3 linked regions of the Pseudobacter ginsenosidimutans genome follow. The protein of the gene in region 2 interacts with the protein of the main gene of each other region in a pairwise test. Links are inferred from orthologs where the notes say so. Each region holds a gene or a part of one and is shown on either strand. Other genes may lie near its edges. The genes, in order: FSB84_RS22030, rlmB and tsaE.

What was found.
Region 1: the proteins of rlmB (region 2) and FSB84_RS22030 interact in binary tests that used the Escherichia coli proteins (3 or more experiments, as listed by UniProt). The link is inferred for Pseudobacter ginsenosidimutans from one-to-one orthologs.
Region 3: the proteins of rlmB (region 2) and tsaE interact in binary tests that used the Escherichia coli proteins (3 or more experiments, as listed by UniProt). The link is inferred for Pseudobacter ginsenosidimutans from one-to-one orthologs.

What each region holds. Positions count from the first base shown.
Region 1 is NZ_CP042431.1:5,593,928-5,601,525, forward strand. What follows is about bases 3,163-5,977. They hold FSB84_RS22030 (NAD(P)H-hydrate dehydratase), read right to left. Parts: upstream 5,420-5,977; coding sequence 3,905-5,419; downstream 3,163-3,904. Other genes in these bases: FSB84_RS22025 (T9SS type A sorting domain-containing protein), read right to left, coding at 3,163-3,698; FSB84_RS22035 (Fic family protein), read left to right, coding at 5,591-5,977. In the rest of the region: FSB84_RS22015 (FecR family protein), read right to left, coding at 1-552; FSB84_RS22020 (RNA polymerase sigma-70 factor), read right to left, coding at 573-1,163; more of FSB84_RS22025, read right to left, coding at 1,263-3,162; more of FSB84_RS22035, read left to right, coding at 5,978-6,988; FSB84_RS22040 (serine hydrolase domain-containing protein), read right to left, coding at 6,995-7,598. UniProt on the Escherichia coli protein: Bifunctional enzyme that catalyzes the epimerization of the S- and R-forms of NAD(P)HX and the dehydration of the S-form of NAD(P)HX at the expense of ADP, which is converted to AMP.
Region 2 is NZ_CP042431.1:6,556,504-6,564,186, reverse strand. What follows is about bases 3,082-5,981. They hold rlmB (23S rRNA (guanosine(2251)-2'-O)-methyltransferase RlmB), read left to right. Parts: upstream 3,082-4,093; coding sequence 4,094-4,870; downstream 4,871-5,981. Other genes in these bases: FSB84_RS25675 (GSCFA domain-containing protein), read left to right, coding at 5,768-5,981; FSB84_RS25680 (hydroxymethylglutaryl-CoA lyase), read left to right, coding at 4,894-5,760; FSB84_RS25690 (NUDIX domain-containing protein), read left to right, coding at 3,550-4,110; metK (methionine adenosyltransferase), read left to right, coding at 3,082-3,458. In the rest of the region: FSB84_RS25705 (glycogen/starch synthase), read left to right, coding at 1-662; FSB84_RS25700 (DUF4270 family protein), read left to right, coding at 710-2,161; more of metK, read left to right, coding at 2,205-3,081; more of FSB84_RS25675, read left to right, coding at 5,982-6,781; glk (glucokinase), read left to right, coding at 6,885-7,683. UniProt on the Escherichia coli protein: Specifically methylates the ribose of guanosine 2251 in 23S rRNA.
Region 3 is NZ_CP042431.1:2,409,117-2,416,843, forward strand. What follows is about bases 1,643-4,586. They hold tsaE (tRNA (adenosine(37)-N6)-threonylcarbamoyltransferase complex ATPase subunit type 1 TsaE), read left to right. Parts: upstream 1,643-2,879; coding sequence 2,880-3,293; downstream 3,294-4,586. Other genes in these bases: FSB84_RS09910 (heavy metal translocating P-type ATPase), read right to left, coding at 1,643-2,758; FSB84_RS09920 (alanine dehydrogenase), read left to right, coding at 3,332-4,546. Outside these bases: FSB84_RS09905 (RecQ family ATP-dependent DNA helicase), read right to left, coding at 1-629; more of FSB84_RS09910, read right to left, coding at 635-1,642; FSB84_RS09925 (ABC transporter ATP-binding protein), read right to left, coding at 5,219-5,881; lpxA (acyl-ACP--UDP-N-acetylglucosamine O-acyltransferase), read right to left, coding at 5,862-6,755; FSB84_RS09935 (bifunctional UDP-3-O-[3-hydroxymyristoyl] N-acetylglucosamine deacetylase/3-hydroxyacyl-ACP dehydratase), read right to left, coding at 6,906-7,727. UniProt on the Escherichia coli protein: Required for the formation of a threonylcarbamoyl group on adenosine at position 37 (t(6)A37) in tRNAs that read codons beginning with adenine.

The sequences.
Region 1 (7,598 bases), 960 kb from region 2 along the record:
GGAAGTTCCGAGTACTTTGATGGTGGAATGATCGGTGGAAATCAGGAAAGGTTGTTGTGTATCGGGTTGCACCTGGAACCAGGCTTCACCTTTCAGCTCAACGCGTCTTACAGAACCATTGAACCTGCTTGCATATTGAATGGTTGTTCCTTTGCGAAGCACCACGGAAGAACCATCGGGGAGCGTAACGGGCTGATTGGCATTGGTGGCTTTTACCAGCTGCATGGAAGCATCGCCGGACTTCCAGATGTACCAGGCGGTGAAGATGGCTGCCAGAAAGCCAACGGCAATGGCCAGTCGCTTGATGGGAAATACAGCAGATCTTTTTTCTTTCTTGCGGATGGTATGGTCCACTTTCTCCCAGGCGGGGCCGTTATTGAAAGTAGTGAGCTGGAAAAGCTCTGCGCCTTTGTTCCAGATCTGTTCCAGCTGTTCAAATTCCTGGCGGTTCTCTGCTGCTGCATCCAGCCATTGCTCCAGGAGTGCAAGATCCTGCTGACTGGCAGTTCCCTGGAATTTACGGGCGATTATTTCTGTGATCTGGTCATCCATACGGGGTATGTGCTAAATTACTATAACATGAAACGGGCATAAACCCCTATCATGATAAGCGAATAAAAAATAGAAAACAACAAAACAGTAAGATAAGCCTGCCGTTCCCTGATGAAATTTCTTAATATCCTGAGGGCTTTGCCCATTTGGTTTTCCACTGTTTTCACGGAGATGCCCTGTGTATCTGCAATTTCCTGGTAGGTGAGTTTGCTCATGCGGCTGAGCACAAATACCTCCCTGCATTTTGGCGGGAGTTTATCAAGTGCGGATTGCATCAAAGTATGAAAGTCCGTTTCAGTTTTTTCCTTCCGGTATTCTTCCGGTGCGGTCTGCAGCCCCTCCTGGCCGGTAAGGGTTGTTACCACTGATCTTTTATTCCTTTGTAACCAGGTAAGACAATTATTGCGGACAGCAGTGAAGAGGTAATAACGCATGCCTTCATTGCCCACCAGGCTTTGCTTTTTTTCCCATACATGCACAAAAATGTCCTGCACTATGTCTTCAGCTGCATGAATTTCCTTCACGAAGGAAAATGCGTATTGACAAAGAGGTTCGTAATGATGCGAGAACTCTTGCTGGAACTGATGGTATAGTGGGCTATTGGTAGACATTCCGGTATAACGGGCACGTAAAAATAATGTAAAGGCTGTAAAAAAATGAGGGAGGTCTTTTAAACCTCCCTCTTAACCCTATTTGTTCTATTTGTTCTTTTATTGTTTGATCACCTGTTGTTTCAGGCTGATGGAGCTTCCTGTAAGCTCAAGTGTATAATTTCCGGCGGGCAGATTACCCAGATCCGTGAAGCTGGTAGTATTAACGCCTGCATTACCCTTAATGTTGTATGTTCTTACCAAAGCTCCGCTAAAACTGTACAATTTAACACGGATCGATTCTTCGCGGTCCAGTTTATAGCTTAGATTGATGTAGGAGCCGAATGGATTGGGAGCGGCTTTGAGGGTTATGGTGTTCTGATCGGCACGCACCACCAGGATCTTTGAATCGGTTGTACGGCCATCGATATCTACCTGCCTCAGTTTATACATATTCACCCGTTCAGGGTTATTGTCAATGAACTGATAACTGCTGTTGCTTCCTTTGGCTGCGATAGTTGCAATAGAATTGTATTGTGAACCATCTGTAGCTTTCAATATCTCGAAATGATCGTTATTGATCTCTTCAGCAGTCTTCCACCTGATGTACACTTTTCCATTGTTCAACGTTGCATCGAGAGATAATAATCGTACAGGAGTTGCCACTATGGAACTTACCGGCCCGAACTCGGATGTATTTCCTGCGCCGCTTGCGTTCATATATGCGAGTGCAGTGATACGTGTTCCTGCGGTTACTGCAGCGGGCAAACTGGCAACAGGAATAGTGAAACTGAACCTGGCTTCGGTGCGGTCACTACCGGTTCCGGTGCCTTCCTGTGTAGCCGTGTATGTTCCGGAAGTTCCAGACTGTGCATCGGGTGCATCCAGTGTGGCATCATCCTGACCACGGAACAGGTAAGTCTGACCTTCACCGAAATCGGTAGTGTATCCGCCGGGTAATGGGTTAGGGTTGGGGCCTGCATCAGCAATGTAGAACTCGATCACGCTGTTGGGACGGCTGAATCCCTGTATGGTCAGATTGCCGCCATTCACTGTTACTGACGTGATCACGGGGAAATTGAGCAAAGTATTGGGGCCATTGTCTGTATCGCCATCATCATTGGAGGTAACCAGGTTGGCGCCAAGATCGATGCCCAACTGGCCATTATTACTGAAGATCCTGTTACGGCTGAATTTATTGTCGAGAACAGTTAGACTGGCTGCAGCATCCACAACGATGCCGCCACTATTGTTATTGGCAATTCGATTCCCCTCTGCTGCATCTTCACTGCCATCATTATTTGATCCGATAATATTACCTGAAAGCGATAATGAAGCGAAGTCTCCATCATGCAACAAACGAACTCCACTTCCCTGGTTGCCGGCATCAAGTGTTCCTGCCAGATCGGTTCCGATACCATTTCCTGCAACGATATTACCGGTAGTGTTATCTGTATTTCCAAGACCATAATTCAGGAAGTTATCGTTTGCAATCCTTACTCCGTCACTGATATTGAAACCGATGAGATTGGCTTCCACAGCGGCATTGCCGCCGCTACCATTTGTACCAACCCGGTTATTCTGGCAGTTCACCAGGAGAATACCCTGCTCTGCATTGGGGGCAGCAGCATTGTTGATGTCCAGGCCAACTCTATTCCCTGCAATCACATTGCCATTACTGAGCCAGTTCAGGATACCTCTTCCGGTATTGTTGCCGATGATATTTCCTTCCAGTGCATCACTAACGCCGTTTCCATTTGTTCCTACCACATTATTATTTGCAGAAACGGTCAGGAGGATCCCATTGCGTGCATTTCCAAATGAACCAGCGGTGCCATTTCTCGTAACACCTATATAGTTTCCTGCAATAATTGAATTCTGTGTATTCCAGAAGATGACGCCATCACCTTCACTGTTTCCGGTTGCAGCGGAGATCAGGTTGCCTTCATTGGCATCATTCGTATTATCACCATTCGTTCCCACAACAACCCCTGTGGTACCTGGGCCACTCAGCGCACCATTGAGGTCTACTGCAACACCAGCACCGGTATTTCCATTTGCAACCAGACCGGTGGCATCAGTACCAATGAAGTTTCCCCAGATGAATGCATTGTTGGCGCCTTGCTGAACAAAGATACCCGAACGTGTTGCGCGCGAAATTGCCAGACCGGATATGCTTACATTCTGTGAAGCGATAGTAAAAATATTATTGCTGCCGCCCATGGCATTTCCATCCACCTGCACCAGGATGGTGCGAGCGGAAATACTGCCCTGTGCAGCTCCCGGCTGCGAGTAGCCTTCAATGGAAAGCTCGCCTGTAATAGCGGGAAGCGGACTTGTAAGACTGATCACCAGCGAACCTGCAGGCAGGTTGAACCGGATGATATCCGCCCCTGGATTTGTATTGGCATCTATAATGGCCTGCGCCAATGAGCCAGCACCAGACGATGCATTGGAATTTACTATGAACGTTGCTGAATATGCCGTTGTAGACAGGCAAACTGGTACAATAAGATTGCATGCAATCCTTGTAAGGGTCTTGTAGAGATTTGACATAAATATCCTTTAGGTGATCAGAGACAGAGTTCAATAAGCTGAGAGGAGGAAAATGGACTTTGAGGTCTCTTAATAGGAAGTGGAAGTATGTAAAGAAATCTACGTTGCTAATATAGAAATAGTTTGTCAAAAGTCAAGGGAAATTCTAAAACAGTTTGGGTACATTTTTTTCGAATTCCAGAAAATAGACAGACAACTAAAAGTACTCATTCACCAGTTGAGGATTCCTGCAGTTGCAGGAAAGCATCACCCAGGAAAGCGGTGATATCCGACGCAATCAATGCCTGTTCGGAAATTGCTGCGGCAGCGAGATCGCCTGCCAGACCATGGAGGAAAACACCGGCGATGGCTGCCTGTTCGGGAATATATCCCTGCGCTGCCAGCCCGGTGATGATGCCTGTAAGTACATCGCCACTGCCACCTGTTGCCATCCCGGGATTACCGGTACTGTTGAACCAGGCCATACCACCAGGTGTTGCCACCAAAGAATAAGCGCCCTTGAGTACAATGGTGATGCCGAGTTCTTTTGACCTTTCCCTTGCCATCTCCATTCTTTCAAAATCGCCGGATACGGCGCCGAAAAGTCTTTCCAGTTCTTTTACATGCGGAGTGATCACTGTTCTGCGGGGCAACTCTTCCATCAATGCTTTGTTACCGGATAAAACATTCAGCGCATCTGCATCCAGCACAAGCGTGGCATTGCTTTGCAGAAAAAGCGACTGCAGCATCCGCTGGATCTCATCTTCCCGTCCCAATCCCGGTCCCGCACCAATAGCCGAATAACCTTCAAAGCTGTCGATAGCACCAATATGATCAGTACCGGCAATCCTGCACATGGCTTCAGGCACCCTTGATTGAATGATCTCGTAACCAATTCTGGGAATGAAACAGGTGAGTTTGCCTGCGCCGCTTCTGAGACATGCTTTGGCACTGAGCAATGCAGCTCCCATCATTCCCACACTTCCTGCTATCAGTGCCGCATGACCGAAGTTGCCTTTATGCGCAAACTTCTTCCGCGGTTGCAGGATGGCATTTACGATACTCTCATCAATGAACTGGTATTCCGGCGTAATGGTTGAAAGATAATCAGGATGCAGTCCGATATCAAGAATATGTATTGCTCCCAGCCTGTCTGCATTCTCCGCTACCAGGAAAGCTGTTTTATAACATTGAAAGCTGAGTGTATATGTTGCTTCGATCGCCGTTTGGTCTTTGGAACTTTTATCTGCAAACAAACCACTGGGAATATCGATAGCTATAACGGTATTGCCTGATCGATTTATATGCTGCACAACTGCGCTGGTAAGTCCGTCGGGCGGACGGTTGAGGCCTGTTCCCAGCAAAGCATCGATCACAATGGCGTTTGCATCGATGGGGTGGAGGGTGTCAACAGTGGAAATGAATTTGATCACCGCATCGGTCTGGTGGATCCGCGCCAGATTTGTTTGAAAGTCTGCTGTGCCTTTTGCGCCAAATTCAAGTATATACACCGTTACTGCATGACCAGTCTGTGATAACATTCTTGCGATAGCAAGGCCATCACCGCCGTTATTGCCCTTGCCGCAGAAGACAGTGAAAGCATTTTGCTTGAAGCCGTTTTCCATCAGCCAGTCGAAACAGGCAGCGGAAGCACGCTCCATGAGATCGATGCTTTGGATGGGAAGCTCCCTGATGGTGTATTCATCCCATTCGCGGATCCGGGCAGCAGTGAGGATTTGCATAAATGATAGTTGATACGGTAAATCTTGCTGTTTGTTTACGATTACCCGGAACAAAAATAGCAATCCCGGGGCAATAATTATATGTCGCAATCTCCATTTATATGACACATAATTTAAAATATTGCGTCACATAATTTACCTGTGTCGTATATTTGAGGAAAGAAAATTAGTGTGAAACCTACTTATAGTCAAATAGAAGAAGAGCTGGAAAAGCTGAAAGCGGTACTTCGCATATTCATAGATGGTGCTTCCCTTGAAACCATCGGCTCTGCTTCTGGTTTGGATCTGGAGCTGCGCACACTGCAACGGAGATTGGCAAGCCTGGTCAGTCAGGGGCAGGCAAGAACCACGGGAATCAAACGTTCAACCAGGTATTATCCTGTTTTTTCTGAAATGATCGTTGCCGAAGACGAGGTGAAGTATATTACCACAAAGGATCAGAGCCAGGTTTACCTGAGTGTGAACAGTCAACAGATACTGGCATCCGTATCACAACCAATTGCCAAACGCAGGGCCATTGGTTATGATCGTAAATTCCTGGAATCCTACAAACCCAATTTCACCGGTTATCTTACAAAAGAAGAGAAAGAAAAGCTGGCAAAAACCGGTAAAACCAACAGTGACAATCAGCCAGCGGGTACCTATGCACGTGAGATCCTCAACAGATTGCTCATAGATCTTTCCTGGAACTCCAGCCGGCTGGAAGGAAATACTTATTCACTCCTGGATACCGAGCGCCTGATCGCATTTGGGGAAGTGGCAGAGCACAAGTCGGCACTGGAAGCGCAGATGATCATCAATCACAAGGAAGCCATTGAATTCCTGGTACAGTCATCACCGGATATCGGTTTCAACCGGTATACCATTTTGAACCTTCATGGATTGCTTTCCAATAACCTGCTGCCCAATCCTGCAGCATCGGGGAGGCTTCGAACCCTGGGTGTGAGCATTGGCAAATCTGTGTTCACTCCACTGGCTATTCCGCAACTGATTGAGGCCATGTTCAATACTATCCTGGAAAAAACTATCCAGATCAAAGATCCGTTTGAACAGGCATTCTTTCTGATGGTGCAGCTGCCTTACCTGCAGCCTTTTGATGATGTGAACAAACGCGTATCGAGGCTGGCTGCCAATATTTCATTGAACCGGCATAATCTCTCGCCATTATCATTCGTGGATGTTCCCAATGATCTTTACACGCAGAGTATGCTGGCAATATATGAGCTCAATAAAGTGGAGCCTTTGAAGGAATTGTTCATGTGGGCATACGAAAGGTCTGCATTGCGCTATGCAGCCATACAGCAATCACTCGGGGATCCTGATCCTTTCAAGCTGAGATACAGGAATACCATTCGTACTTTAATTGCAGATGTTATTTCACAGGCTGCCTCCAGAACAGCCACAGGAAAGATGATTGAAGAAAGAGCCAGGCTGCTTCCTTTGGCAGACAGGTCTCAATTTGTGAATGTGATTGAAACCGAACTGCTCTCACTGCATGAAGGAAATTTTGCACGCTACTTTGTAAGTCCTGCTGAATTTGCGAAATGGAGGAAAGCCTGGAAACGATAGGCAATCTTACTTCTTCGCTGCATACTTTGTGGAAGTGGTCCGCTTGCCTTTCGTTTTCTTCGATGCAGATTTGGAAGCATAAACAGCGGAACTTTTCTTCTTCACAACCGGCGATTTCTTTCTTACAGGAGCAGCTGTTTTAACCACTGCTTCTTCGTCGCCTTCATCCAGCCCCTGCATGTAATCACCGAAGATATCGGCCATCTCACGGACCTTATAGATCTTCTTGCTGTCGTTATTGCAAAGCGCGATGATAGTGGTGTTCTCGTCAATCAGGCGATAGAACGCAGTTCTGTTGCCATGCCACCAGCCGTTGTGGTAGATCAGTTTCTTACCATTCTTAAGCACATACATTCTCCAGCCGAGGCCATAGTTATGTGTGCCCGGCTTTTCGTTGGAGTAGGGCGTATAGGCTGCTTCCAGGGTTGCCTGGTTGAAGAACCTTCCGCTGCGCAGGGCCTCGTCCCATTTCATCAGGTCGCGGGGGGTGGAGTAGATGTTCTTGTCGCCATACACCAGGTCAAGGAAATCCAGCGGATATAGCTTGCCGTTATTGAAGTAGGAAGGAAGATAATGATTCGCATAGGCATTGGTGAAAACATAAGTGTCT
Region 2 (7,683 bases):
TCAATGAGCGTAGACATCGTTTGCACGAAGTAGTACGTTTATCAGGGATCAATGTGAGTGTTGATAATGATGATTATCCGCTGCAGATCAAGGTTGCTTCTCTCCCCAATGCCCGCTTGCAGGTTTATTTCCTCGACAATGAAGACCTCTTCAAACGCAAATATATCTTTAATGATGAGCAGGAAAAATGGTTCGACGACAATGGTCTGAGATCTGTTTTCTTCTGTAAAGGCGCACTGGAAACCGTGAAAAAATTCGGTTGGCCGCCGGACATCATTCATTGCAGTGGCTGGATGACCGGCCTGATCCCGCTCTACCAAAAGACAGCATACAAGAAGGAGCCAGTTTTTGCCCATAGCAAAATGATCTATACCATGGGCAACAACACCTTCAAGGAAAAACTGGGCGCTGATTTCCTCAAGATCGCCAATATCAATCCCAACATCAAGGAAAAGGACCTCGAGCCTTTCAAGGAAGCCAATAACCTGGCAATGTTCAGAGGTGGAGCTACCTATGCCGATGCCATCACATTCGGCGCTGACAAGGTAGATAAAAAACTGGTGGAGGAATTTGGTAAAGTGAAGGGAAAGAAAGTGTTGACCTATAACGCTGAATCTGATTTAACAGACTATTTACAATTGTATTCCGACCTTGCTAAGTAAGCGTCCGAAATTCTGTAACCTACTTTACTTAAATAACTAACCACTGCGTGAATCGGAAAATCTTTGCCTCAGCTATTACGGTTCTTACCGGCATTTTCGTCTATAGTTCCTGTACAAAAGTTGATTCTACTGACCTGGGCAATGATCTGATCCCCGTGGTAGATAATGTACATACGTTCGAAACCGTGCTGGACGTAGTGACAGATAATTTCCTGTATCCCGATACTACCAGGACCAATGGGGGAGACCTCCATGCACTTGGCCTGATCGGTAATGATCCTGAATTTGGCGCCACTTCCGCCAATATGTACACGGCATTCACTTACGGATCGCAAAAAGTTCATCCTTTCGTCAACAAGGATTCCGTAGTGATCGATTCTGTAGTGTTATCACTGGGATATGTTACAGCTTACGGAGATACCAATTCCGTTCAGACAGTGGAAGTATCGCAGATCGACAATTCAACGCCGGGTAATTTCAACGACACCTTTACTTATAAGCTGAACCATCCGCCTTTCCCTGAAATGGGCGGGGTGCGTGGCACAAAGACCTATGCCATCAAGGACCTTAACGATTCCCTGATGTACGTGAACAATGGTAAGGATACCATCAAGTCGAACAACCAGCTCCGCATAAGACTGGATAATGCTTTTGCCAATCAGTTTGTGACCGGTGATACTACCAACATGTACATCAACGATAGTAGTTTCCGTTCCAATTTCAGAGGACTGGCTATCAAAATGAGTGCAGGCTCTCCCACCAAAGCAGGCATCTCTTATTTCAACCTTCAGGCGGAAAACACCCGTTTGACAGTGTATTGCAGGGTTACAGTAAATGGCCAGGTAGATACAATCTCCCCTTATTTCCCGGCAAATCCTGTGTATACCGCCAATCTCATAAAGAAAACACCAGCCAATAATTATCTGGCATATCTCAACAACGGAAATCCGGATGACGATAAAGTGTATCTGCAAAGTTCCCCCGGTTCTTTCGCCTCTATCAAGATCAAAGGACTGGATACCTTCCAGGCAAAGAACCGCGTGATCCACAGGGCTGAACTGATAATGGAAAGAATAGCTTTACCATCCAATGATACTTACGGGCCTGTACCCTTACTGTTCCTCAACGCCGTGAATGAAGTGGGAGACTCTTCCATCACCATCCGCAGTGATTTTACCTATACCGGAGATGGCAGCAACAATTATGACGTTGCAGGTTTCGGAGGAATGTTCCAGACCAACAGGTATGTTTTCAATCTCACCCGCTATATGCAAACAGGGGTATCAAAAGGCTACAGGCTTTATAAAACCCTGCAGGTATATGCTCCATTCTACACAAAACCCTACCTGGAGCAACCGAATGGTACAATTGTTGCGCTCCCGCCTGGCGTACAGCCCTACAACGTGAACTCACCCGTTGGCTATGGCCGGGTAGTGCTCGGAGGTGGTAGCCATCCTACCCAGAAAATGAGGGTCAGAATTATTTATTCTAAAATTTAAGCCTGCCGCTTATATTTGCGGCCTACTAACAATAAAATTCAACATGCCTTATTTATTTACTTCCGAAAGTGTGTCTGAAGGTCATCCTGATAAGGTTGCCGACCAGATTTCCGATGCGTTGATCGATAATTTTCTTGCATTCGACCCCCAATCGAAAGTTGCCTGCGAAACACTGGTAACAACAGGTCAGGTGGTGCTTGCAGGTGAAGTAAAATCTTCTGCTTACCTGGATGTTCAGGATATTGCCAGAGGTGTGATCCGCAAGATCGGTTATACCAAGAGCGAATATATGTTCGAAGCGCATTCCTGCGGTGTGCTGTCTGCTATCCATGAGCAGTCTTCAGATATCAATCAGGGTGTAGATAAAAAGAAGAAAGAAGAACAGGGCGCTGGTGACCAGGGCATGATGTTCGGATACGCTACCAACGAAACAGAAGATTATATGCCGCTGGCACTCGACCTGGCACATAAACTCCTGCTGGAACTGGCAGTGCTCCGCCGCGAAGGAAAACAGATCAAGTATCTGCGTCCTGACGCCAAGAGCCAGGTAACGCTCGAATACGACGATAACAACAAACCAGTTCGTATTGACGCTATCGTGATCTCTACCCAGCATGACGACTTCGATACTGAAGCCAAAATGCAGGAGAAGATCAAGAAGGATATGATCAATATCCTGGTTCCACGCGTAAAAGAAAAATACAAGAAATACGCACACCTCTTTGCAGGTAAGATCAAATACCATATCAACCCCACAGGAAAATTCGTGATCGGCGGACCACACGGAGACACTGGTCTCACAGGCCGTAAGATCATCGTTGACACCTACGGTGGAAAAGGCGCACACGGCGGTGGCGCATTCAGCGGCAAAGATCCTTCCAAAGTGGACCGTTCAGCAGCTTATGCAACACGCCATATCGCCAAGAACCTGGTTGCTGCCGGTGTTTGCGACGAAGTACTGGTTCAGGTTTCATACGCTATCGGCGTTGCACAACCGATGGGCCTTTACATCAATACCTACGGAACTTCAAAAGTGAAGAAGACAGACGGACAGATCGCGAAGATCGTTTCCGAGCTCTTCGACATGCGCCCTTACTTCATCGAACAGCGTCTGAAGCTCCGTAACCCCATCTACAGCGAAACTGCAGCTTATGGACACATGGGCCGCAAACCTGAAGTGGTAGAAAAAACCTTCAGCACGCCGGATGGAAAAACGATCAAGAAAAAAGTGGAGCTCTTCACCTGGGAGAAACTGGACTATGTGAGTAAAGTGAAGAAAGCTTTCGGCATCAAATAATTTTTGTCGGCACAAAAAAACAAAAAGCCCCTTCTGTTTGGAGGGGCTTTTTGTTTGCCCATCGCTTCCCAATCTTCACTACTTTTGCGCCATGAATCAATCCGAAAATCCCTGGAAAATTCTTTCCTCGGAAGAAAAATACCTCAACCCCTGGATAAGGGTCACGGAATACAAAGTGATCAATCCATCCGGAGGCAATGGCATTTACGGGAAAGTAGGTTTCAGGAACCTGGCGGTAGGCGTAGTGCCGCTGGATGCTGAGCTCAATACCTGGCTGGTAGGGCAGTATCGTTTTACACTCAACCAGTACAGTTGGGAGATCCCGGAAGGCGGAGCGCCGGAAGGCACTGATCCCGTTCTCTCCGCTCACAGGGAACTGCTGGAAGAAACCGGGCTGGTAGCGGATTCCATGGAAAAGATCCTGGAAATGCACCTGTCCAACTCCGTTACTGATGAATATGCCGTAATTTACCTGGCAAGGAACCTCACCCAACAAACCGCCTGCCCGGAAGAGACCGAGCAATTACAGGTAATCAGATTACCTTTCGAAGAAGTATTCAAAATGGTGGAAGATGGACGGATCACAGACTCCATGTCTGTTGCCGCCATCCTCAAAATAAAACTCATGATCGCAGATGGAAGGATTTCATAGAAGACAGGGCGCCGGTATCAAAAAATCACAACTGATCATCGGCAGACAGCCGATCATCGAAGCTATCGAAGCCGGAAGGGCTATCGATAAGATCTTCTTTCAACGCGGTGTCACCGGCGATGCCATCGGCAAGATCAGAACCCTGGCCCGCGATAACAATATTCCCATTCAGCAGGTACCTCCTGAAAAACTGAATGGACTCACCAAAGCCAATCACCAGGGCACTATCGCCATTGCAGGATTGGTTCAGTATTTGGACCTCCAGCAGGTGATAGATCATATCGTCAGCGCCGGCGAAACACCGCTGATGGTGATGCTGGATGGCGTTACCGATGTGCGCAATATCGGCGCCATTGCCAGGACTGCCGTCTGCTGCGGCGCGCAGGCCCTCATCATTCCGGACAAAGGCGTAGGAGCCCTCAATGAGGAAGCCATCAAATCCTCCGCAGGTGCACTGGAGAAGATCCATGTCTGCCGCGTCAACAGCCTCATGAAAGCGGTGGACACCCTCCACCTCAACGGTATCAAGGTCTACGCTTCCGAAATGACAGCCAATGAAACTGTTTTCGAACTGGAATACCGTGATCCTTGTTGTATCATTGCCGGCAGTGAAGACAAAGGCGTTTTTTCAGGATTGCTGAAGATCAGCGACAGCATCTTCAAGATCCCCATGGCCGGGAATTTTGAATCCCTGAACGTTTCTGTTGCCACCGGCATGATCCTGTATGAAGCAATGAAACAACGTATGCTGAACAAATAGTTCGTTAATACAAATCATTATCCATGTCAACAGTGCACCTCGTAGAATGCCCGCGCGACGCCATGCAGGGCTGGCCCGTGATCATTCCCGTTGAACAAAAGATCGAATACCTGAACAGCCTGCTGCGTGTAGGCTTTCAGACACTGGACTTCGGCAGTTTCGTTTCCCCCAAAGCGATCCCGCAAATGGCCGATACCAGGTTTGTGATCCCCCAGCTCGACTGGCGCGATACCGATACCAAACTGCTGGCCATCGTTGCCAATCTCCGCGGCGCACAGGATGCTGTTGAATATGAAGCCGTGCGCTATCTCGGATTCCCTTTCTCCGTTTCCGAAACCTTTCAGCAACGAAATACCAACAGCTCCATCGCCCAATCACTGGAAACAGTGGCCGGCATACAACAACTCTGCATCCGCAAACGAAAGAAACTGGTAGTGTACCTCTCAATGGGATTCGGAAACCCTTATGGCGATCCCTGGTCTGAACAGATCGTTTTTCAATGGGCGGAAAAATTGGTGGAGATGGGCGTTACCATCATTTCTGTTGCCGATACAGTTGGGCTGGCAACGCCGGACCAGGTAGGCACCATTACGGAGTACCTTGTGAAATCATTACCGGATACTGAGATCGGTGTGCACCTGCATTCCACTGCCCTCAACTGGAAACCCAAGATAGACGCGGCTTTGCAGGCAGGATGCCTTCGCTTCGACGGCGCACTAAAAGGCATCGGCGGCTGCCCCATGGCCAATGATGAACTGGTGGGAAATATGAATACGGAACTGATGATCGAACATTTTGAATCACTCGGCATATTGCCGGCTCTCGATAAAAAAGCATTGGTAGAAAGCCTGCAACTGGCAGACCGGATATTTACCACTGCGCATAGCTGATACTGTTATGAACTTCATGGTAGACATAAATATTCCAGCACCGGCACAGACGGTGGCATACCAGCAACCCATCATGCTGGTGGGCTCCTGCTTCACCGAACATATCGGTAACAGCCTGCAGGAGATGAAATTCGAAGTGATGCAAAATCCTAATGGCATCCTCTTCGATCCGCAAAGCGTTGCTGCCAGCCTGGTTTCTTATGTACAGAATAAACAGTACAGGGAGGAAGATCTTTTTTTATTGAACGAAGTTTGGCAGAGCTGGCAGCATCATAGCCGCTTCTCAGGTATGAACAGGACAGAAGTGGTGCAAATGATCAATGCCTCACAACAGGCGGCACATGATTTCCTCAAAAAAGCAGAATGGCTGGTGATCACACTCGGCAGTTCCTTCAGCTACCGGACCACAGAAACTGTTCCGGGAGAGCAACGCGCCAATGCAGGCCCGGAAGGGGCTGTAGCCAATTGTCACAGGGCGCCTTCGCAGTGGTTCAGGAAGCATATGATGACCATCGAAGAAACGAAATCTGTACTGGATAATGCCCTGCACCAGGTTCGTTATTTCAATCCGAAGATCAAAACCATCTTCACCATATCTCCGGTCAGGCATCTCCGTGATGGAGTGATCGATAACAACCGGAGCAAGGCAAGACTGCTGGAAGTAGTACACCACCTGGTGAACAAATTCGACAGGCTTTATTATTTCCCCGCTTATGAACTGGTGATAGATGTGCTCCGCGATTACCGCTTCTATGATATCGATATGGCACATCCGAATTATCCGGCCACACAGTTTGTGCTGGAAAAATTCATGACCCATTTTGTGGATGAGCCTTCACAGCAACTGGCAGCGGAACTCAGGAAACTGGCTGTTTCCCGCAGGCATAAACCTTTTCATCCTCATACGGAAGCACATCAGAAATTTTTGCAATCGCAATTACTGAAGGCGCAGGAATTGCAGGCTCAATACCCGTTCCTCGATCTTGCAGATGAACTGAAATTTTTTTCCGGAAAACACTGAGTGTACCCAGTCATTCGCCGGAGGCTGTCGAGTGGTCTCCGATGAATAGCCGCTCAACCATATTCAGGAATTCAAAAAAAAATAATGCCTTATCTTTATTACGATGAATGTAACTAGTAAGGCACTGACGATCCCGCTTCATTTACCGGCAAAAGACAATATCCCGGCAGAGGGCATCACTATCCTCGCAGGAGATATTGGCGGCACTAAAACACATCTGGCCCTTTTCCGCGCAACCGCGGAAGATGTGCAACATCTGCATGACCAGAAATTCAGGTCACCCGCCTATGCCAGTCTCCATGAGATCATTGCAGAATTCCTGCAGGTAAAACCTGAACTGATCCCTGACAGGATCAGTCTCGGTGTTGCTGGGCCCGTCCTGGACGGCGTGGTAGAGCTGACCAATCTCAACTGGACGCTCAGTGTGGAAGATCTGCAGGACAGAACAGGAGTAAAGGATGTCCGTCTCATCAATGACCTGGAAGCAACAGCTTATGGCCTCGCTGCATTGAAGCCTGATGATTTCTTCACAATTCACGAAGGAAGCCAGTCGCCCCGCGGCAACATGGCCATCCTGGCCCCCGGTACAGGTCTCGGAGAAGCAGGGCTCTTCTGGAATGGCAAATCGTATTCCCCTTTCCCCACAGAAGGCGGGCATTGCGATTTTTCTCCCAGGACCTCATTCGATTTTGAGCTTTGCCAATACCTTTCCGCGCAATATGGCGTTGTTAGCTGGGAGAAGGTTGTGGCCGGTCCAGGTATTTACGATATTTACCAGTTCCTGCGTGATGTGAAGAAAGTGGAAGAGCCCCAATGGCTTACCGAACTCTGGCCCACTGAAACACATCCCAGCGCGAGGATCAGCCAGACAGCAGCAGAGAACGGCGCTGCTATCTGCGTGG
Region 3 (7,727 bases), 4.1 Mb from region 2 along the record:
TTGAAAACACTGTAACTCAGGTTGGGGCGGGCAAAGGAAGTCCTGAAAATATTTCTGCCGATGAAATCGAGCCTGGCACAGATATCTTCCTGTACTTCCGGAGTAGCCGACGCCGTTAGTGCGAGTATGGGCACATCGCCCACTTCATCGCGCAGCGCAGCGATCTTCAGGTAAGATGGACGAAAATCATAACCCCATTGGGAGATACAGTGTGCTTCATCCACTGCAATGAGACAAAGATTGAGACCGGGCAGGTATTCGCGGAAGAGCGTTGTTTCCAGCCGTTCCGGCGATACGTATAAGAATTTGCAATTGCTTTCGGTGGCTACCTTCAGGATATTGATCACGTCTTTGCGCGTCATGCCTGAATCGATGGCATAAGCCGTGATCCCTTTCTTGCGAAGGTTCTCCACCTGGTCCTTCATCAATGCGATGAGGGGGCTGATCACAAGGCATAATCCATCCTGCGCGAGTGCGGGGATCTGAAAGCACAATGATTTTCCGCCGCCGGTGGGGAGGATGGCCAGTGTGTCTTCACGATCGAGCACGGCATTGATGATGTCTTCCTGCATGGGGCGGAAGGCATCGTGCTTAAAATATTCTTTCAGTAATGAATGGATATAGGCCATAATGATTACACCACCTTCTTTACGAAAAGGCGACCGGAGTTGATAGCGAGCACTACATCGCTCAATCCCATCACCAATGCTCCAAAGGTAGGGGTGAGCAGGCCAAAAGCGGCCACGGGTATCGCAACAATATTGTAAGCGAAGGCCCAGAACAGGTTCTGGCGGATAGTCATGTAGGTATGCCTTCCCAGTCCGAGTGATAGGGGCAGGTTTTTGATGCCATTGTCCATCAGCACCACGTCGGCGGTTTGCATGGCCACCTGGGATGCATCGCTGAGTGAAATACCTACTGTGGCTTTCGCGAGCGCCGGTGCATCGTTGATGCCATCGCCCACCATGGCTGTGGGCCCTTTGAGGGTGAGGTCTTCCACCACACCGAGTTTTTCCTGCGGGGTTTGTTCTGCAATCACTTCATCGATGCCGAGGAAATCCGCCAGCTGCCTGCATTTATCGTAGCGGTCGCCACTGAGCAGGATGGTACGGATATTCTTATGACGAAGGTATTGCACTACTGTCATGGCTTCCGGGCGTACTTCATCCTTCACATCGATCCATCCCACCAGTACATCGTTCTTAACGATGTACACATTGTGAGCAGCATCGCTGGTGAGGCCCTGTGCAATTTTGTAAGAACCGGCCTGCCAGGTATCACCCTCTTTGGTGCGGCCTTTCATGCCGAGACCTTTCACTTCTTCAATTTTCTCCCAGCGGATCACCTGGCTTTGTTTCCATTCCCTGGCGATACATTGTGCGATGGGGTGATTGGAATATTTTTCGAGGGAGAAGACGATCTGTTTGAACTCCTCATCGCTGATGGCATTGCTTGTTTTTTCGAACGCTGCAATCACGAAATCACCGGTGGTAAGCGTTCCTGTTTTATCGAAAACCACTTGTTGGATATTTCTGAATAGTTCCAGGCTTTTGGCATTACGGAAGAGAACGCCGCTGCGCGCCGCACGTCCGAGTCCAACTGCAATAGCGGCTGGCGTTGCCAGTCCCATAGCGCATGGGCAGGCGATCACCAGTACTGCGATACTTCGCATGAGCGAGGCCGTGAAATCCTGCAGGATGATCCAGTTGGCAATGAGCGTCACCGCTGCGATGCCGAGTACGATGGGAACGAAGATGGCGCTGATCTTATCGGCCATTTGTTGTACAGGCGGTTTCTCTCCCTGAGCACGTTTCACCAGGTCTATGATATTGGAGAGAACAGAATTTTTGGCTTCGGCGGTCACATAGGCTTTCACTGTTCCGTCTACCAGCAGGCTGCCGCCAATGAGATGCTCTTTTGGTTTTTTGACGATGGGCATGCTTTCTCCGGTGATGATGCTTTCATTCACGGTAGCATCGCCCCAGAGGATCTTGCAGTCGGCAGGCACTTGTTCTCCATTTTTGATCAGGAGGATATCGCCTACTCGGAGGGTTGTGTTCTCCACGGGGAAAACATGTTCCTGGTGCTGATCATCGTAAGCGATCATATTGGCCATCACTTTCTGTGAGCGGGCCAGTTTGTTGAGGGATTTTTGTGTGCTCTGAATGCTGGCATCTTCCATCCAGTTGCCAAGGAACACAAGTGTGATCACCGATGCGGCGGTTTCAAAGAAGAGGTATCCTTCTCCCAGTCCGAGCAATGCTCCGGCAAGACTGTACACATATGCAGCTGTAGCGCCGATGGCAATGAGTACATTCATATTGGGCATTCCATTGCGGATGCTTTTGATGGCGCTCTTTCCAAAGAAGTCCATACCCACGATGTATACGGGAGTGGCCAGTGCCATTTGGATCCAGGGATTCATCAGCCAGTGGATATGTATCCACCGGTCAAACATATGCAGCAGGAGGGGGAGTGTAAAGATGATACAGAAAAGAAAGCGTTCTTGATGGTTTTTGAGGAACCTCTTCTTATTTGTATTGAGTTGCGCATCGCCTGCGTCTACGGTGTAGCCGAGTGATTCGATGCCTTTGAGGATCTCATCTTTTTTATTTTGTCCATTGATGATGAAGCTGACATCTCCACCTGCCAGGTTCACTTTTACATCCTGTAATCCTTTTTTTTCGAGAAACTGGCGGATCGTCAATACGCAGTTCGAGCAGTCCATCCCATCTACTTTCCAATTCACTGTTTCCATTGCTTAGAGGTTTAAATTGATCAAGCGGTATGCAAATTTACCGAAGAGAGCCGGGAAGGGCCTTATATGATAACCAATAATATCGCTGCACGGTTGCAAATTCAAGGTATATTTGCGTTTTATGCAAGTATCATTTACCCTGGATACCATTCATGAAGCGGCCCGCAAACTTTGGGAAGCAGCTGGCGACCGCAAGGTTTTCGCCTTTCATGGCCCGATGGGAGCCGGGAAAACTACATTTGTTCATGCCCTGTGCGATGTGAAGGAAGTGACCAGTACGGTGGGAAGCCCTACGTTTTCCATCATCAACGAGTATGCCTACCCCGGTGGTCAGCTCTATCATATCGACCTGTACAGGCTGAAGGACGAAGAAGAGGCTATCAGGGCCGGCGTGGAAGATTGCCTTTATTCCGGCAATATCTGCCTGGTGGAGTGGCCGGAAAGGGCGGAAGGGATCTTTCCCGAAAATACCCTGTCCGTACATATTTCCGTAACTGATCCCAGTACCCGCTTCCTTCAGATAAATGAGAAATAAGTATATTTGATATAGCTGCCAATCAGAAAACAATCTTCATGTCTCAGCAACGACCGATCATCAGCACCTCTTTCAGTTACGAAACACTTGAAGAAAAGCTAGATATAAAACCCAAAGGGGCTCAATTGCATATTGGTATTCCTAAGGAGACCGCTTTCCAGGAAAACCGGATTGCACTCACCCCCGATGCGGTAGGCGTACTGATCAGTAATGGTCATGATGTAGTGATCGAGCACAATGCCGGTGAAGCGGCGCATTTCCGTGACCGTGACTATACCGAAGCCGGCGCCCGCATCGTGTACGACAAGGCGGAAGTTTTCAAAGCGCCCATCCTCGTGAAGAGTGCGCCGGTAGTGGAAGAAGATATCCCCTACCTCCAGTTCAACCAGGTGATCATCTCTCCCATCCATCTTTCCGCTATGAAAGCGGAGCTGCTTCAAAAGATGATGGACAAGCGTATCACCGCCATCTCTTTCGAGAATCTGAAAGATGATAGCGATAGTCTTCCCATTGTCCGAAGTATGAGTGAGATTGCAGGAAGTGCCGTGATGCTGATCGCCGGTCAGTACCTCAGTTCCGCCAATCACGGGAAAGGCGTTTTGCTTGGAGGCATCTCCGGTATTCCGCCCACCAAGGTGATCATCCTCGGAGCCGGTATCGTAGGCGAATTTGCCGCCCGCGCGGCCCTCGCACTCGGCGCCTCCGTGAAAGTGTTCGACAGTAGTGTATACCGTCTAAAAAGATTGCAGAACAATATCGGACAGCGTATGTGGACTTCCGTTATAGAGCCACGTATCCTGGCCAAGCAGCTCAAAACCTGCGAAGTGGCTGTAGGTGCGCTCGCTTCCACCACCGGCCGCACACCCGTTGTTGTCACCGAAGAAATGGTCAGCAATATGCGTCCGGGCAGTGTGATCATCGACGTTAGTATCGACCGTGGCGGCTGCTTCGAAACCTCCGAGATCACCAGTCATGAGCATCCCATCTTCATGAAATACGGCGTGATCCATTATTGCGTACCAAACATTCCATCCGGCTTTGCCCGTACCGCCTCACAGGCCATCAGCAATGTACTGATGCCGCTGCTCCTCGAAGCAGGAGAAGAAGGTGGCTTCGAAAATCTTGTATGGCACAAAGTGCATCTTCGTAGCGGCATCTACATCTTCAAAGGCGCACTTACCAATTTCCATCTTAGTCAACGCTTTGATCTGAAGTACACGGACCTGAATTTGCTGATCGCTTCTCAACGTTAAGTTGCTGCGAAGGTTCTGAAAAACGCGTGCTGGAAAACAAACCGGCGCGGGAGAATATTATTTGAGCTGTGGATAGGAGAGATTGGGCTGTGGTGCTAAGCCGGGCTACTTCGCTTATGTTTTCAAGGCCCTCGTTTTTAGAACCTTCGCAGCTATGTCTCCGCATGTGCAGCAGTCTGTGTTTTGCATCCGGCAATTTCAATCGCCACACACTTCTGCGTCTCATATATGAATTTTTGAGTTGCTATTGTCTGCCATTGTTTGGCTTGCTTTTCGGGGAGCTATCTTCGTGTGTGCAGCTTCGGTAGGTTAGCCTTGTTCAGTTACAGCTTTTTAATGCCACGCTCAATCATACTCTTAAGGCAAAAGCAATATCTGTTGCATTTTCTCGGGGGCTTCGAAGTTTTTCCCATTTTCCCCTTTCGCTCATCATTGTAGTTTGAATGATCCGCAATACAACATAGTGTGTGCAGTTCAGGAATTGAATTTTGGTTGCAGCACGTTCCGGTACATGGAGCAAAGGTGGTATGAAAAGTCCGGCCTTGAAAACAAAAGCTCATCGGCCCAATAGCATTACCACCGCCCAATCCATCCAACCCAAAGCCCAAAGAAATCCAACTGCGCTGGTTTGTTTTCCGGCCGGCGTTCATACCCCTTTGCGACAACAAAAAACTAAGACTTATAATCCAAAATACTGATCCTGCTCTCACAAAAGCTGTATTCCTGCGGATCATTGGAACTAACGATGATGAGCCTCCCCCCGCCGTAGGCGCTGATGAGGCGCTGGTAGAGTGCGATGCCTTCGGCATCAAGATTGGTGCAGGGTTCATCCAGCAGCAGGCAGGAAACATTGGAGAAGATGGCCTGGGCCAGTTTCACGCGTTGTTTCATGCCGGAGCTGTAGAAGCGGATCTGTTTGTGAGCGGCTTTGGTGAGACCGACAGTCTCGATGATCTGTGGAATGGTGAGTTGAGAAAGGAAAGGTTTGAATTGCTGGTGGAAATGCAGGAATTCGGTAACGCTCATTTCTTCGATGAGCTCCAGGTAAGGGGCTGCAATAGCGATCTGGCGGAAAGCGTGATCAGTTTCTACCTGATGAGATTTTTTGGTGGGATTGGTTTGTGTTGACTGAATGGCGGGGGCTTCAATGCTATAAGTAGCTTCTCCTTCGGAGAGTGCGATGGCGCCGCCAATGGCTTGCAGCAAAGTGCTTTTGCCTGAACCGTTTGGTCCGGTGATAGCATATGAGTTACCTTCAATAAACTGGTAATCTACTTTACGGAAGATCCATTCGCGGTTGAAGCGCTTGCCTGCATTAGTCAGCGATATCTTCATCAACGCTATTTTTTGACCAGCGTTTAATGATACCGCGTCCGCTCTCGCGAATAAAGGTTACGATCTCATCGCGCTCGTCGGTGGCAGGGAATTCTTCTTCCAGGAATTCGAGGGCCTGGGAAGTGTTCATGCCTTTGTTGTAGATGATGCGATAGATATCGAGCAGGTGATTGATCTTGTCAACGGTGAAGCCTCTGCGCTTGAGACCAACGGAGTTAACGCCGGAATAGCTGAGGGGTTGACGGCCTGCCTTGATGAAGGGAGGGATGTCTTTACCTACCAGTGAACCGCCGCTCACGAAGGAGTGGGCGCCGATCTTTACGAACTGGTGAACTGCGCACATGCCACCGAGGATGGCCCAATCGCCCATTTCAACGTGACCCGCAATCTGGGTGTTGTTGCTCATGATGCAGTTGTTGCCGATCATACAGTCGTGTGCAATATGGCTGTAGGCCATGATCAGGCAATTGCTGCCGACCTTGGTCTTACCTCTGTCATTAGTGCCGCGGTTGATGGTGACGAACTCGCGGATAGTGGTATTGTCGCCGATCTCAACGAGTGTATCTTCGCCGCCAAATTTCAGATCCTGGGGTATTGCCGCGATTACGGCGCCGGGGAAGATCCGGCAATTCTTTCCAATGCGGGCGCCTTCCATGATAGTTACATTACTGCCTATCCAGGTCCCTTCACCAATCTCAACGTTCTGATGGATAACAGTGAAAGGATCAACTTTCACGTTAGTGGCCAGCTTTGCATTGGGATGAATGTACGTATGCGGATGGATCATTTGATTTACGTTCTTAAGTGTAGTTACAGGAAGAGGGTTCATGGTATTGAATTCAGCCCCATCCCCATTGGGGTTTTGGTTTTGCAAACCACTAACAGGGTCTTGCTTTAAAGTTTGGCGTTTGATACTCAATTGATCAGCTAAAAGAGTTAAAGTCGGATTTCAAGCCGACCCGCAAAAATATAACTTATATACAAACGAACTTTTTTATTCTTAGTATACGTGCGGGTTATGTTTTTAACCGCGTTTTACCAATTGCGCCATCAAATCACCTTCGGTGGCGACCTTATTACCTACATATACCGTGCCTCTCATTTCACAGATGCCGCGGCGGATGGGCGACAATAGTTCCATTTTCAGGATCATTGTATCACCCGGAACCACTTTCTGCTTGAATTTCACGCTGTCGATCTTGATAAAATAAGTATCGTATTCGCCGGGAGGCATGGCATTGATAGCAAGGATACCACCGCACTGTGCAAGGGCTTCCACCTGCAATACGCCAGGCATTACCGGGTTATTGGGAAAATGTCCTTTGAAGAACCATTCGTCGAAAGTCACATTCTTCACGCCAACGATCTGCTTGTCAGACAGTTCAATGATCTTGTCCACCAGCAGGAACGGGTGGCGGTGAGGAAGTGTTTTTTCTATTTGTTGCAATGAATAAACCGGGGGTTGATTGGGATCGTACACCGGAATATTCTTCAGTTGCTTGTTCTTCTTAATGTATTGTTTGATCACCCTGGCAAAGTCCACATTGGTGCTGTGTCCCGGCCTGTTGGCAATGATATGCGCCTTGATGGGATAACCGATCAGTGCCAGGTCGCCCACAACATCCAGCAGTTTATGACGGGCAGGCTCATTCGGAAAACGGAGCTCGAGGTTGTTGAGGTAACCTTCGCTCTTCACTTCCATCTTCTTTCTGCCGAAAGCTTTTGCCAGTCTTTCCATCTCATCTTCGGTAACAGGCTTATCCACTACCACGATGGCATTGTTGATGTCGCCGCCTTTGATGAGATTATGTTCCAGCAGCATTTCCAGCTCGTGCAGGAATACGAA